DNA from 3 places in the Streptomyces sp. NPDC059696 genome. Region 1 is predicted to be linked to each of the others. Evidence: predicted binding sites of a transcription regulator. Region 1 holds the regulator's gene; each other region holds the start of a gene.

Region 1 (5,225 bases):
AGTGGAACGACACGACCGGTACCGGGTTGTCGCGCAGCACCACGAGTTTGGCCTCGAAGCCGTCGTCACGTCCGCTGTCCGCGTCGCCGAGCTCGGCCTCGTACCAGGTGGCCTCGCCGGCCAGCTGATGGGCGTAGACGTCGACGGCGGCGGCATAAGGGAGCGCGGCGCCGGCCGCTCCGGTGGAGCCGGTGCTTGCACCGGGGTACTCCGGCTGCGGCATGAAGACGTTGACGCCGAAGGGCCTGCCGGTGAGGCTCCGGAGCTGCTTGATCTCCTGGTACATCCCGTCGGCGGTCTTGTAGCCGGCGGCGAGGAATCCCAGCCCGCCCGCTTCGCACACGGCGGCGGCCAGCTTCGGTACGGAGACGCCGCCCGCCATGGGGGCCTGCACGATCGGGTGGGGGAAGAGATCGGTCAGTGCGGAGGACATGACGGCATGTTGTCACGTCCTCCGGACAACCCCTAAACCGGCCTGCCCACTGGCATAGACCAGAGGAACAAGCGCCTCCGGTCACCCGGGAGGCACCCCACCGGCACCCGTCACAGGCGCCGCTCAGCGCCCGTTGAACGCATCCTTCAACCGCGAGAACAGCCCCTGCTGCCCGGGCTGACTGTGCCTGCCCGGGGACAATCCCCGGACCCCAGGCAACAGTCCAACCGCCCGCGTCAGCGCCCGTTGAACGCATCCTTCAACCGCGAGAACAGCCCCTGCTGCCCAGGCTGGAACTGCCCCGTCGGTCGCTCCTCGCCCCGCAGCTTGGACAGCTCGCGCAGCAGGCGCTCCTGCTCGGGGTCGAGCTTGGTCGGGGTCTGGACCTCGACGTGGACGATGAGGTCGCCGCGTCCGCCGCCGCGCAGGTGCGTGACGCCCCGGCCGTGCAGCGGGATCGACTGGCCGGACTGGGTGCCCGGGCGGATGTCGACCTCCTCCATGCCGTCGAGCGTCTCCAGCGGCACCTTGGTGCCGAGGGCCGCCGCCGTCATGGGGATCGTCACCGTGCAGTGCAGGTCGTCGCCGCGCCGCTGGAACGTGCTGTGCGGCAGCTCGTGGATCTCGACGTAGAGGTCACCGGCGGGACCGCCGCCGGGGCCGACCTCGCCCTCGCCGGCGAGCTGGATGCGCGTGCCGTTGTCGACACCGGCCGGGATCTTGACCGTGAGCGTGCGGCGGGAGCGGACCCGGCCGTCGCCCGCGCACTCCGGGCACGGGGTCGGGACGACCGTGCCGAAGCCCTGGCACTGGGGGCAGGGGCGGGAGGTCATGACCTGGCCCAGGAAGGACCGGGTCACCTGCGAGACCTCACCGCGGCCGCGGCACATGTCGCACGTCTGGGCGGAGGTGCCCGGCGCCGCGCCCTCGCCGTTGCAGGTGTTGCAGACGACGGCCGTGTCGACCTGGATGTCCTTGGTTGTGCCGAAGGCCGCCTCGTCGAGCTCGACCTCGATACGGATCATGGCGTCCTGGCCCCGGCGGGTGCGCGAGCGCGGTCCGCGCTGCGACGCCGTGCCGAAGAAGGCGTCCATGATGTCCGAGAAGTTCCCGAAGCCACCGGCTCCGAAGCCGCCCGCGCCACCGCCGCCGGCCTGCGAGAGCGGGTCGCCGCCGAGGTCGTAGACCTGCTTCTTCTGCGGGTCCGACAGCACCTCGTAGGCGGCGTTGATCTCCTTGAACCGCTCCTGGGTCTTCGGATCGGGGTTGACGTCCGGGTGCAGCTCGCGCGCGAGCCGCCGGAAGGCCTTCTTGATCTCTTCCTGCGACGCGTCGCGGCGCACGCCGAGTACGGCGTAGTAGTCCGTGGCCACTACGACTCCGCCAGGATCTGTCCGACGTACCGTGCCACTGCGCGTACCGCTCCCATCGTTCCCGGGTAGTCCATGCGGGTCGGTCCGACCACGCCGAGCTTGGCGACTGCCTCGCCGCCCGAACCGTAGCCGACCGACACGACGGACGTGGAGTTGAGTCCTTCGTGGGCGTTCTCGTGACCGATCCGTACGGTCACGCCCGGATCCTTCGCCTCGCCGAGCAGCTTGAGGAGCACGACCTGCTCCTCGAGCGCCTCCAGCACCGGCCGGATCGTGAGGGGGAAGTCATGACCGAAGCGGGTCAGATTGGCGGTGCCGCCGATCATCAGCCGCTCCTCGTTCTCCTCGACGAGGGTTTCCAGAAGCGCGGAGAGCACCGTGGAGACCGTACCCCGGTCCTCGAGCTCGAACGCCTCGGGGAGATCCTCCACCAGACTCGGCACATCCGCGAAACGGCGGTTCGCCACACGGCTGTTGAGGCGCGCGCGCAGATCCGCGAGCGAGGCGTCACCGAAGGGCGCCGGGCAGTCGACCACGCGCTGCTCGACCCGCCCGGTGTCCGTGATCAGCACGAGCATCACCCGCGCGGGCGCGAGGGAGAGCAACTCCACGTGCCGCACGGTCGAACGGGTCAGCGACGGGTACTGCACGACGGCGACCTGACGCGTGAGCTGCGCGAGCAGCCGTACCGTACGCGCCACGACGTCGTCGAGGTCGACCGCGCCCTCGAGGAAGTTCTGGATCGCGCGCCGCTCGGGCGCGGTCATCGGCTTGACGCCGGCGAGCTTGTCGACGAACAGCCGGTAGCCCTTGTCGGTGGGGATGCGCCCGGCACTGGTGTGCGGCTGGGCGATGTACCCCTCGTCCTCGAGGGCCGCCATGTCGTTGCGGACGGTGGCCGGGGAGACGCCGAGGTTGTGCCGCTCGGTGAGGGCCTTGGAGCCCACCGGCTCCTCGGTGCCGACGTAGTCCTGGACGATGGCGCGCAGCACCTGAAGCCTGCGTTCACTGAGCATCGCGCACACCTCCAGATGTCTCCGTCTGCTTGCCCTGCCGGTCCGGCCTGGCACTCTGCGCGTGCGAGTGCCAGCATTCCCCGGCCCAGTGTACGGCGGTGGGGTACACCCCCGGCAAGGCTGGTCGTGCGGCGCCGTGCCCCGAGCGGGGCCCACCGCTAGCGTCGCCGTATGACGGTGACTTGGGAAGACCTCGGGTGGGAGCGCGTGGCCGCCGGGGTGGGGCGGTGTCGGCTGCCGGTGTGGGACTGCACGATCGGGCTGGTCGCGGGCGAGGGGGCGGTCCTCATGATCGACTCCGGATCGAGCCTTGCCGAGGGCGCGAAACTGGGCGCGCAGGCGCGAGCGCTCACCGGTCATCGTGTGACACATATCGCGCTGACCCACCCGCACTTCGACCATGTCTTCGGCACAGCGGCGCTCCCGGACACCGAGGTGTTCGGCGCGGTGGGCGTGGACGCACTGCTGTCGCGGACACGGGACCGTGAGGAACTGCGCGAGGACGGGGTGCGCCAGGGCCTGGCGGCGCCTGCGGCCCAGGAGGCGGCACAGCGGCTGGTCGTGCCCGGCCACCTGGTCTCCGGCGAGTGGACCCTCGACCTGGGCGGCGGCCGGCAGGTGCTGCTGGCGAACGTCGGCCCGGGCCACACCGCGCACGACCTCGCGGTGCTGGTGCCCGGCGATCCGGAGGTGGTGTTCTGCGGCGACCTGGTCGAGGAGTCCGGCGAGCCGCAGGCCGGCCCGGACGCGCTGCCGGCGCAGTGGCCTGCCGCCCTGGACCGGCTGCTCGGCCTGGGCGGCGAGGACGCGGTGTACGTGCCCGGTCACGGAGCGGTGGTGGACGCGGCGTTCGTGCGGGCGCAACGGGACGCGCTGGCGGCGCGGTTCGGCGTGTCGCGGTGATCGCCGCCCGCCTTCTCCTATCGTCATCCGAATGCGCCAGTACTCCGCCGATCTGACCCCGCCGTGGAAGAAGCCGAAGCCGGTGCCCGAGGTCGCGGCGGAGCCGGGCCTGGTCGTGGAGGAGCCGGGGACCGGGTTCTGCGGTGCGGTGATCCGCTGCGAGGCGGGCACGGTGACGCTGGAGGACCGCTTCGGCAAGCACCGGGTGTTCCCGCTGGAGCCGCGCGGCTTCCTGCTGGAGGGCAGGGTGGTGACCCTCGTCCGCCCCACCCCGGGCGGCCCGGCACGTCCCACCCGCACGGCCTCGGGATCGGTCGCCGTCCCCGGCGCACGCGCCCGGGTGGCCCGCGCCGGCCGCATCTACGTCGAGGGCCGCCACGACGCCGAGCTGGTCGAGAAGGTGTGGGGCGACGACCTGCGCATCGAGGGCGTGGTGGTGGAGTACCTGGAGGGCGTCGACGACCTGCCGTCGATCGTCTCCGAGTTCGCCCCCGGCCCGGACGCACGGCTGGGCATCCTGGTGGACCACCTGGTACCGGGCTCGAAGGAGTGGCGCATCGCCCAGTCGGTGACGAGCGAACACGCCCTGGTCGTCGGCCACCCGTACATCGACATCTGGGAGGCGGTGAAACCGTCGTCCCTGGGCATCGAGGCATGGCCGCGGATTCCCCGAGGCCAGGACTGGAAGACGGGCGTGTGCAGGGCACTGGGCTGGCCGGAGAACACGGGGGCGGCCTGGCAGCGGATCCTGTCGGGCGTCCACTCGTACAAGGACCTGGAGCCGGAACTGCTGGGCAGAGTGGAAGAACTGATCGACTTCGTGACGGCCCCCTGACCTCGGACATGCGCGCCGCCCCTGGCTGCGGGCATGCGTGCCGCCAAGGGCGGCACGGGTGGGCGCAGCGGCACCCCGCTACGCCGGGCTGCGAAACGCCCCGCCCCCAGCCCTCACGCCGAGCACCTCAGTCCACGAGGTCCCGGACAACCCCGTCGGCCAGCAACCGCCCCCGCAACGTGAGCACGGCCCGCCCTTCCTCGTACGAAGCCTCCTGAAGCAGTCCGTCCGCCAACGCCCTGCGCGAGGCAGCCAGCCCCTCCTCCCGCAGCAGCGACAACGGCACCCCCTCCCGCAGCCGCAGCTCCAGCAGAATCCGCTCGACGCGCCGGTCCTCCTCGCTCAGCACCTCACGCCCGGCCCCGGGCGACCTCCCCGAAGCCAGCGCGGCCGCGTACGCCCCCGGATGCTTCACGTTCCACCACCGCACCCCGCCCACGTGACTGTGCGCCCCGGGCCCGGCCCCCCACCAGTCGGCTCCCCGCCAGTACAGCTCGTTGTGCAGACACCGCCCCGCCGCCGAGGTCGCCCAGTTCGACACCTCGTACCACTCGAAGCCCGCGCCGGAGAGCACCTCGTCCGCGATCAGGTACCGGTCGGCGTGGACGTCGTCGTCGGTCATCGGCACCTCCCCCCGGCGGATCCGACGGGCCAGCTGCGTCCCC
Region 2 (5,225 bases), on a different contig from region 1:
GCTCCTCTGCGTGCTCCGGGCGGGACGGAGTGATCCATCTCGCGGTTCGGACGACTATCTCAACTGTCCTGGTCGTCGGTTACAGTCTTGAACAACGCGGATGACCATCGCATGTCCGGGGTCACCCGCCTTTACAACCACATACAGCTCATCCAGAGGGGCAGAGGGAAACGGCCCGATGAAGCCCCGGCAACCCTCCAGTCGGTTCTCGTAGGTCACTGGCGACCACACGCGCGAGGCTCCCGGCTCGGGAAGGTGCCAAATCCGTCTCACGGCGAAGTGCGTCGTGAGGAAGATGAGGAGAAAGGGCCTCGCCTCACATGGCTGCGCAGACTGTTGCAAGCACCACTGAATCCACCGTAGACCTCGGCCCCGCGGCTGCCCTCAGCTGCCGCGAGTGCGGTCACCGCGTGCCCCTCGGCCCGGTCTTCGCGTGCGAGGAGTGTTTCGGCCCGCTGGAGATCGCCTACGACTTCTCGGCCTACGACACCGAAGAGCTCCGCAAGCGCATCGAAGCGGGTCCCGCGAACATCTGGCGCTACGCCCCGCTGCTGCCGGTCCCGGCCGACGTGGCGGACAAGCCGAACATCAACCCGGGCTGGACCAAGCTCGTCCAGGCCGACAACCTCGCGCGTGAGCTGGGTGTCGACGCCGGACGGCTGTTCGTCAAGGACGACTCCGGCAACCCGACGCACTCCTTCAAGGACCGGGTCGTCGCCCAGGCCCTGGAGGCCGCCCGCGCCTTCGGCTTCACCACGCTCTCCTGCTCCTCCACCGGCAACCTCGCCGGTGCGGTGGGTGCCGCGGCGGCCCGCGCCGGCTTCCGCTCCTGCGTGTTCATCCCGCACGACCTGGAGCAGGGCAAGGTCGTCATGGCCGCGGTCTACGGCGGCGAGCTCGTCGGCATCGAGGGCAACTACGACGACGTGAACCGCTTCTGCTCCGAGCTGATCGGCGACCCGGCCGGCGAGGGCTGGGGCTTCGTCAACGTCAACCTCCGGCCGTACTACGCGGAAGGGTCCAAGACCCTCGCGTACGAGATCTGTGAGCAGCTCGGCTGGCGGCTGCCGGACCAGCTCGTGGTGCCGATCGCCTCCGGTTCGCAGCTCACGAAGATCGACAAGGGTCTGCAGGAGCTGATCAAGCTCGGGCTGGTCGAGGACAAGCCGTACAAGATCTTCGGTGCGCAGGCCGAGGGCTGTTCGCCGGTGTCCGTCGCCTACAAGGCCGGGCACGACGTCGTCCGCCCGCAGAAGCCGGACACCATCGCCAAGTCCCTCGCGATCGGCAACCCGGCGGACGGGCCGTACGTGCTGGACATCGCGCGGCGCACGGGCGGGGCCGTGGAGGACGTGAACGACGAGCAGATCGTCGACGCGATCAAGATCCTCGCTCGGACCGAGGGGATCTTCGCGGAGACCGCCGGTGGTGTGACGGTGGGTGTGACGCGCAAGTTGATCGAGAACGGGGTGCTCGACCCGTCGTTGACGACCGTGGTGCTGAACACGGGGGATGGGCTGAAGACGCTCGATGCGGTGGCCGGGACCGGGCTGACCGCGACCATCCGGCCCAACTTGGACTCGTTCCGTGAGGCCGGGCTCGTCTGAGCGTCGTTGTTCGCTGCGGGCCGCGGGGGGCTGGTCGCGCCCACGCGGCGGAGCCGCACATGGACACAGCCCCGCGCCCCTGAGGGCGCGCCCCAGCCGTAGCTCGAATAAGAACCGGAGGACATGTCTGATGAGCGTCACCGTCCGCATCCCCACCATCCTGCGCACCTACACCGGCGGTCAGGCCGAGGTCTCCGCCGAGGGTGGGACCCTCGGTGAGGTCATCGCCGATCTGGAGAAGAACCACACCGGGATCGCCGCCCGGGTGCTGGACGACCAGGGCAAGCTGCGCCGGTTCGTCAACGTGTACGTCAACGACGACGACGTGCGCTTCGAGCAGGGGCTGGAGACGGCGACGCCGGACGGTGCCGGTGTGTCGATCATTCCCGCTGTCGCGGGTGGCTGAACCGGTCGACCGGCTTGATTGTTACCTTCGGTAACGACAGTCACTGAGAGTTTATCGAATTGCCCCCTCCGTGAGAGAAGCGGAGGGGGCAATTCTGCGTGGTTGAGCGGGGTACAGTTGGGGAACGCAGTCCCGATCCGCTGATCGGAACCCTGAATTCCTGCTTCGAGCCCGACAAGATGTAGCCAAAGTGTGCATGTCTTTTGAGGCTTTTGTTCCCTTTGTGTGGCCCGACTTGCCCTGAATTCGGGCGAATTCTCCCCACATTCCGGACCCTGCGCGTCCAGAATTCTCGTCCGATTGACCTGTTGCAGACGGCAGTTGGACAGATACATTCAGCCGCGGTCGACGCGTTCCGGCGCACGCCCCCAACCGTGGGGGGTGAGGTCTGACCCGGGTCCGCGAAGTGTGGATCTGTGCAAGGGCCAGTAATAGGGGAGTTAGGCATGGCTCAGGGCACCGTCAAGTGGTTCAACGCGGAGAAGGGGTACGGCTTCATCGCGGTCGACGGTGGTGCGGATGTTTTCGTCCACTACAGCGCGATCCAGATGGACGGCTACCGCACCCTTGAAGAGGGCCAGCGGGTCGAGTTCGAGATCTCGCAGGGTCAGAAGGGACCGCAGGCCGACATGGTTCGCGTCTCTGCCTGAACGCGCACCACGACCAACGCATCAGCGACCGGTCTTCTCAGAAGGGCCCGTACCCCCCGGGGTGCGGGCCCTTCGGCCTGCCCGGACGCCCGCCGGGCGGTGTTCGCGGGCGGCTGACGCCCCTGCCCGATCCCCGGGAGGCGCTTGCACTCGCCATGCCCGAGTGCTAATCATTGCGTTAGCACTCTGAAGGTGAGAGTGACAACGTAAGGACCGGGTCGGTGAGGCCCGCAGGCCAGGTGGGGGAAGGAACCCGCAAGGCAAGCGAGCCGTCCGTCGCGGGCGCGGGCGCGGTCCGAAGTAATCACCCCCAGTCCTGGAGGGACCACTTCACATGGCCAAGATCATCGCGTTCGACGAGGAGGCGCGGCGCGGCCTCGAGCGCGGCATGAACCAGCTCGCGGACGCCGTCAAGGTGACGCTCGGCCCCAAGGGCCGCAACGTCGTCCTCGAGAAGAAGTGGGGCGCGCCCACGATCACCAACGATGGTGTCTCCATCGCCAAGGAGATCGAGCTCGAGGACCCGTACGAGAAGATCGGCGCCGAGCTGGTCAAGGAAGTCGCCAAGAAGACGGACGACGTCGCCGGTGACGGTACGACCACCGCGACCGTTCTCGCCCAGGCCCTGGTCAAGGAAGGCCTGCGCAACGTAGCCGCCGGCGCCAACCCGATGGCCCTCAAGCGTGGTATCGAGCGCGCCGTCGAGGCCGTCTCCGCCGCCCTGCTGGAGCAGGCGAAGGACGTCGAGACCAAGGAGCAGATCGCCTCCACGGCCTCCATCTCCGCCGCCGACACCCAGATCGGCGAGCTCATCGCCGAGGCCATGGACAAGGTCGGCAAGGAAGGCGTCATCACCGTCGAGGAGTCCCAGACCTTCGGTCTGGAGCTGGAGCTCACCGAGGGTATGCGCTTCGACAAGGGCTACATCTCGGCGTACTTCGCCACCGACATGGAGCGTATGGAGGCCGTCCTCGACGACCCGTACATCCTGATCGCCAACTCGAAGATCAGCAACGTCAAGGACCTGCTGCCGCTCCTCGAGAAGGTCATGCAGTCCGGCAAGCCGCTGCTGATCATCGCCGAGGACGTCGAGGGCGAGGCTCTGTCGACCCTGGTCGTCAACAAGATCCGCGGCACCTTCAAGTCCGTCGCCGTCAAGGCCCCGGGCTTCGGCGACCGCCGCAAGGCGATGCTGCAGGACATCGGCATCCTCACCGGCGGCGAGGTGATCTCCGAGGAGGTCGGCCTCAAGCTGGAGAACGCCACGCTCGACCTGCTGGGCAAGGCCCGCAAGGTCGTCATCACCAAGGACGAGACCACCATCGTCGACGGTGCCGGCTCGGCCGACCAGGTCCAGGGCCGCGTCAACCAGATCCGCGCCGAGATCGAGAACAGCGACTCGGACTACGACCGCGAGAAGCTGCAGGAGCGCCTGGCGAAGCTCGCCGGCGGTGTCGCGGTCATCAAGGCCGGTGCCGCCACCGAGGTGGAGCTCAAGGAGCGCAAGCACCGCATCGAGGACGCCGTGCGCAACGCCAAGGCGGCCGTCGAGGAGGGCATCGTCGCCGGTGGTGGCGTGGCCCTGCTGCAGGCCTCCCAGGTCTTCGAGAAGCTGGAGCTCGACGGCGACGAGGCGACCGGCGCCAACGCCGTGAAGCTCGCGCTGGAGGCCCCGCTGAAGCAGATCGCCGTCAACGGTGGTCTCGAGGGCGGCGTCGTCGTGGAGAAGGTCCGCAACCTCACCGTCGGCCACGGCCTGAACGCCGCGACCGGTGAGTACGTCGACATGATCGCCGAGGGCATCATCGACCCGGCGAAGGTGACGCGTTCCGCCCTGCAGAACGCCGCCTCCATCGCCGCGCTGTTCCTCACCACCGAGGCCGTCATCGCCGACAAGCCGGAGAAGGCCGCCGCGCCGGCCGGCGGCGGCATGCCGGGCGGTGACATGGACTTCTGATCGACCCGAGGGTTGATCGACGTCCGTACCGAGGGCGGCACTTCCTGTTCCGGCAGGAGGTGCCGCCCTTCGGCGTGTCCGGGGTGCGGGAGAGGTGCGTGCGGGGCGCGTGTCCGGGATCACAGCGGGGATGGGATGGCGGGGCGGGACCGGATGGTTGAAGGTTAGGTCGGTCCTATGCGTATGCACATACCCCCCGGTATCCGAAAGTGAGCCACCACGTGACTGTCGCCGCCTCCGCCTCCCGCGCCGCCGAAATCCTGTCCCGGCCCGTCACGCTGGGCGGCCTGACCGTTCCCAACCGGATCGCGATGGCGCCGATGACCCGCATGTTCTCCCCCGGCGGTGTGCCCGGTGAGGACGTCGTGTCGTACTACGCGCGCCGCGCCGCCGCCGGAGTCGGCCTGATCGTCACCGAGGGCACCTACGTCGGCCACGAGTCGGCCGGGCAGAGCGACAGCGTGCCGCGCTTCCACGGTGACGAGCAGCTCGCGGGCTGGGCGAAGGTCGCCGAGGCGGTGCACGCCGCGGGCGGCACGATCGTGCCGCAGCTGTGGCACATCGGCATGGTCCGCAACCAGGGCGAGCCCCCCGTCGCCGACGCC
Region 3 (5,225 bases), on a different contig from region 1:
CGGTGGCCGGACGCCTCGGCGACCGCAAGAACCCCGTCGACCTGCTGATCAACAACGCCGGGTTCGGCAACAAGGGCCGCTTTCTGGACGTCTCCATGGCCGATGAGCTGCGGATGCTGAAGGTGCACTGCGAGGCGGTGCTGCGGCTGACGTCGGCGGCGACGGCGGCGATGCGCGAGCGCGGCCGCGGCGGCGTCGTCAACGTCGCGTCGGTGGCCGCCTTCGTCCCCCGGGGCACCTACGGCGCCTCCAAGGCCTGGGTCGTGCAGTTCACGCAGGGCGCGGCCCGCGACCTGGCCGGCAGCGGCGTACGGCTGATGGCGCTGTGCCCGGGGTTCGTGCGCACCGAGTTCCACGAGCGGGCCGGGATGGGCACCGACAACATCCCGGGGTGGATGTGGCTCGACGCGGACAAGCTGGTGGCGGCGGCGCTGCACGATCTGGCGCGCGGCAAGACGCTGTCGATCCCGGACCCGCGCTACAAGGCGCTGATGGGGGCGGCGAAGCTGGTGCCGCGGGGGATGCTCGGGGCCGTCTCGTCCAGGACGGGCCGGAAGTACGGGCCGCAGTAGCCGCACGCGGCACGGCCCGGCCGGCTGGTCCCCTGCCCCGGGCCACCGTTCACCGGGAGGCACCCGGGCCGCCCCCTTGGGACAATGAAGCTGTTCAGCCGGACCCAGGGGGGCCGGAGGCGAGGCCATGACCTTCGTACAGCTCATCGAATGCAGGACCAGCCGGCTCGACGAGATGAACCGGCTGATGGACCGGTGGGTCGAGCAGACCAAGGGGAAGCGGACCGCGTCGCACAGTGTGGTGGCCAAGGACCGGTCCGACGCCTCGCACATCGTGGAGATCGTGGAGTTCCCGTCGTACGAGGAGGCGATGCGCAACTCCGGGCTGCCGGAGACCGACCGGATCTTCAAGGACATGGTGGCGCTCTGCGAGGAGACACCGACCTTCACGGACCTGGACGTGGTGCGGGACGAGCAGCTGTACGCGGCCACCGCGCGCAGGTTCTTCGAGCTCGCACCGGGGAAGGGGGACGCGCCGCCGTTCAACGACGTGTTCGTCGAGGACTACCACGACCACGATCCCGGCAATGTGCAGGATGTCATCGGGCTGGACGCGCTCCGGCGCGAGGTGGAGGTGTGGCGGGGCGGCTTCGACTTCTCGTTCACCATCGAGGACCAGATGGCGCAGGGCGACCGGGTGTGCACCCGGTGGACCTTCCACGGGCGGCACACCGGCGAGTTCCTCGGGATCCCGCCGACCGGTCAGGAGGTCACCATGACCGGGACGACCGTCCACCGCTGCACTCCGGACGGGAAGATCGCCGAGGGCTGGTGGCAGTACGACCGGCTGGGGCTGATGCAGCAGCTCGGGGTGCTGGAGCCGCTGGAGCTGTGACCGGCGGGCCCGACCGGGCCGCTGGAGTTGTGATCGACGGAAACAACCCGATGGACGCAACGGGAGAAGCCCCCGTTCCGCGTGGGCGGAACGGGGGCTTCTGCTACGAGGTCGGTGCCTCAGTGGGCGTGGCCGTGGCCGTGGCCCGCGGCGGCCGGCTCCTCCTCTTCCTTCTTCTCGACGACCAGGGTCTCGGTCGTGAGGAGGAGGGAGGCGATGGAGGCCGCGTTCTCCAGGGCGGAGCGGGTGACCTTGACCGGGTCGATGACGCCGGCCTTCACCAGGTCGCCGTACTCGCCGGTGGCGGCGTTGAAGCCCTGGCCCTTGTCGAGCTCGGCGACCTTCGAGGTGATGACGTAGCCCTCGAGACCGGCGTTCTCGGCGATCCAGCGCAGCGGCTCGACGGCGGCGCGGCGGACGACCGCGACACCGGTGGCCTCGTCGCCGGTCTTGCCGAGGTTGCCCTCGAGGACCTTGACGGCGTGGACCAGCGCGGAGCCACCACCGGAGACGATGCCCTCCTCGACCGCGGCGCGGGTCGCGGAGATGGCGTCCTCCAGACGGTGCTTGCGCTCCTTGAGCTCGACCTCGGTGGCGGCACCCACGCGGATGACGCACACGCCGCCGGCCAGCTTCGCGAGGCGCTCCTGGAGCTTCTCGCGGTCCCAGTCGGAGTCGGTGGTCTCGATCTCGGCCTTGATCTGGGCGACGCGGCCGTGCACGTCTTCCTTCTTGCCGGCGCCGTCGACGATGGTGGTGTCGTCCTTGGTGACGGTGACGCGGCGGGCGGAGCCGAGGACGTCCAGGCCGACCTGGTCGAGCTTGAGGCCGACCTCCTCGGAGACGACCGTGGCGCCGGTGAGGACGGCCATGTCCTGCAGCATCGCCTTGCGGCGGTCGCCGAAGCCGGGGGCCTTCACGGCGACGGCGTTGAAGGTGCCACGGATCTTGTTCACGACGAGGGTCGACAGGGCCTCGCCCTCGACGTCCTCGGCGATGATCAGCAGCGGCTTGGAGGCGTTGGCCTGGATGACCTTCTCCAGCAGCGGCAGCAGGTCCGCGATGGCGGAGATCTTGCCCTGCGTGATGAGGATGTACGGGTCGTCCAGGACTGCTTCCATGCGCTCCTGGTCCGTCACGAAGTACGGCGACAGGTAGCCCTTGTCGAAGGCCATGCCCTCGGTGAAGTCCAGCTCCAGACCGAAGGTGTTGGACTCCTCGACGGTGATGACACCGTCCTTGCCGACCTTGTCCATCGCCTCGGCGATGAGCTCGCCGACCTGCTGGTCCTGGGCGGACAGCGCGGCGACGGCGGCGATGTCGGACTTCTCGTCGATCGGGCGGGCCGTGGCGAGCAGGTCGTCCGAGACGGCCTTGACGGCGGCGTCGATGCCCTTCTTCAGGGCGGCCGGGGAGGCACCGGCGGCGACGTTCTTCAGGCCCTCGCGCACGAGCGCCTGGGCGAGCACGGTCGCGGTGGTCGTACCGTCACCCGCGATGTCGTTGGTCTTGGTCGCCACCTCCTTGACCAGCTGGGCACCGAGGTTCTCGTACGGGTCCTCGACCTCGACCTCACGGGCGATGGTCACACCGTCGTTGGTGATGGTGGGAGCGCCGAACTTCTTGTCGATGACGACGTTGCGGCCCTTGGGGCCGATCGTCACCTTGACCGTGTCGGCAAGCTTGTTGACGCCGCGCTCGAGGGCGCGACGGGCGTCCTCGTCGAACTTCAGGATCTTCGCCATGGGAGCGTGAGCCCTCTTCCGGAATCTGGGATATACGGCACTGCGCCCCGGGCGCCCGGCTTATTGGCGATAGCGGGAGCCAGGGGCGCAGTCAAAGCAAGGTGCTTGGGGTGAATTACTTCTCGACGATCGCGAGCACGTCGCGGGCCGAGAGGACGAGGTACTCCTCGCCGTTGTACTTCACCTCGGTGCCGCCGTACTTGCTGTAGAGCACGACGTCGCCGACGGAGACGTCGAGCGGAAGACGGTTGCCGTCCTCGAAGCGGCCCGGGCCCACGGCCAGGACGACGCCCTCCTGGGGCTTCTCCTTGGCGGTGTCCGGGATGACCAGGCCAGAGGCGGTGGTCTGCTCGGCGTCGAGCGGCTGGACCACGATGCGGTCCTCGAGCGGCTTGATGGCAACCTTGGAGCTGGTGGTCGTCACGATCCGACCTCCCCCTTCGGAGATCTCACGGGGTTAACTGTCTGAGGTGGCGACCAGGTGGATCCGTCGTCGCGGGTGCCGGACCTGCCCGTCGCTGTGTTGGCACTCTCCTAGGGGGAGTGCCAGAGCCGAGACTATGACTGCGATTAGCACTCGGTCAAGCGGACTGCTAATTGCCGACGGCGCGTCGGGCAACTGCCCTCTCCAGGTGGTCCTCGAGCCGCCCCACCCGCAGCCCCCGTTCCCCGATCTCCCGCAGCAGGCGCCCGGTCCGTTCCGTGAGGGTCGGGGACCCGGTCTCCCCGGACGGCACCGAGACGATGTCCCCGGGCCGCAGCTCGTGCGCGCCCCGGGTGTACGTCAGGTCGCCGTCGGCGCCCAGGGACGCGCGCCACAGGACGACCGCGGTGATGCCGCAGTCGGCGGCGGCGCGCAGGGTCGTGGTGTCGTAGGTGCCGTAGGGCGGGCGGAAGAGCCGGGGGGTGACGCCGAAGCGCGAGCGGAGTTTGTGCTGCTGGCCGCAGATCTCGGCGCGCTGCCCGGCGTAGGGCAGGCCACGCAGGGCGGGGTGGTCGAGGGTGTGGTTCTGCAGGGACGCGCCGACCGCGCGCAGCCGGGCGAAGTGTCCGTAGCCGGGACCCACGACGCTGTCGGTGAGGAACATGCTGACCGGGAGCCGCCGTTCGCGGACGAGGCCGATGAAGCGGGGGTCGCGCTCGGCGCCGTCGTCGTAGGTGAGGAAGACGACCGGCTCGCGGGTGGGGACATGGTCCACGACGGGCGGCAGCCGGCGGGTGTCGCCCACCCCGCGGGACGGGTCCTGCGCCCGGCCGTCGGCTGCGCCGGGCCGCTCCCCCGCGCCCCCGGCGCAGCCGGTCAGCAGGGCCGCGCACAGCAGGGCGGCGGCCGTCCGCCTCACAGGTAGTCCTCCAGCCGCGCGACCGTGTAGCCCTGGGCCGTGACCTTGTTCAGGAAGCGGCGGACCATGTCGGCCATCGTGCCCTTCCACTGGTCGCGTCCCCGGAAGTGCGTGAGGACGATGTCGCCCGGGCGCAGCCTGCGGCCCCCGTCGCGGTACTCCCAGTGGTCGGCGAAGACCTCCTCGTTCCACAGGGGCACGTACGCGATGCCGCAGGCCTTGGCGGCGCGCAGGGTCGACCGGTCGTAGCTGCCGTAGGGCGGGCGGAAGAGTGCGGGGCGCGTGCCGAACTGTCTTTGCATGTAGCGCTGCATGCCGCAGATCTCGCGCTTCTGCGCCCGGTACGACAGGCCCCGCAGGTTGGGGTGGTACAGGGTGTGGTTGTGCAGCGCCACGCCCCCGGACTGCATCCTCCGGAAGTAGCCGGGGTCGTCCTTGACCAGGTAGCCGCTGAGGAAGGCGCTGTAGGGCACGTCGAGGTCGCGCATCATCCGCAGGAACGCGGGGTCCTTCTCGGCCCCGTCGTCGACGGTGAGGAAGACGACCTTGTCGCTGGTGGGGATCCTCGTGAAGACGGGCGGGAGGTCCAGCTCCCGGTGGCCTTCCACCTCGAAGCCCTTGCGGGTCCTGATCCTGGGCTTCGTCACGGGGGCGGGCGGGGCGGCCGACAGGGTCCTGCGCAGGTCCCAGCGGTGTGCGGCGGCGACCCGGGCGGCGTGCGCGGCGCGCA

Evidence for each region. Region 1 encodes HrcA, which represses chaperone genes, less so after heat shock. Its sites were predicted from a motif close to TTNGCACTCNGNNNNNCNGAGTGCNAA; they were not measured.
Region 2: a site for HrcA is predicted at 2,807-2,833, ahead of groL (chaperonin GroEL). Genes of this name have one in related genera too.
Region 3: a site for HrcA is predicted at 3,676-3,702, ahead of groES (co-chaperone GroES). Genes of this name have one in related genera too.

What each region holds. Positions count from the first base shown of each region.
Region 1 is NZ_JBHWFG010000011.1:200,767-205,991, forward strand. Features, by position in the region: gene ACFV20_RS15260 (nitronate monooxygenase) at 1-433, opposite strand, end outside; gene dnaJ (molecular chaperone DnaJ) at 670-1,806, opposite strand; gene hrcA (heat-inducible transcriptional repressor HrcA) at 1,806-2,822, opposite strand; gene ACFV20_RS15275 (MBL fold metallo-hydrolase) at 2,994-3,725, shown strand; gene ACFV20_RS15280 (DUF3097 domain-containing protein) at 3,757-4,560, shown strand; gene hemW (radical SAM family heme chaperone HemW) at 4,688-5,225, opposite strand, start outside.
Region 2 is NZ_JBHWFG010000014.1:141,963-147,187, forward strand. Features, by position in the region: SAM riboswitch class I at 146-302, shown strand; gene thrC (threonine synthase) at 321-1,607, shown strand; gene ACFV20_RS17815 (MoaD/ThiS family protein) at 1,738-2,013, shown strand; gene ACFV20_RS17820 (cold-shock protein) at 2,460-2,663, shown strand; gene groL (chaperonin GroEL) at 2,998-4,620, shown strand; gene ACFV20_RS17830 (NADH:flavin oxidoreductase) at 4,842-5,225, shown strand, end outside.
Region 3 is NZ_JBHWFG010000002.1:63,626-68,850, forward strand. Features, by position in the region: gene ACFV20_RS02085 (SDR family NAD(P)-dependent oxidoreductase) at 1-572, shown strand, start outside; gene ACFV20_RS02090 (ester cyclase) at 700-1,407, shown strand; gene groL (chaperonin GroEL) at 1,527-3,152, opposite strand; gene groES (co-chaperone GroES) at 3,268-3,576, opposite strand; gene ACFV20_RS02105 (polysaccharide deacetylase family protein) at 3,746-4,495, opposite strand; gene ACFV20_RS02110 (polysaccharide deacetylase family protein) at 4,492-5,225, opposite strand, start outside.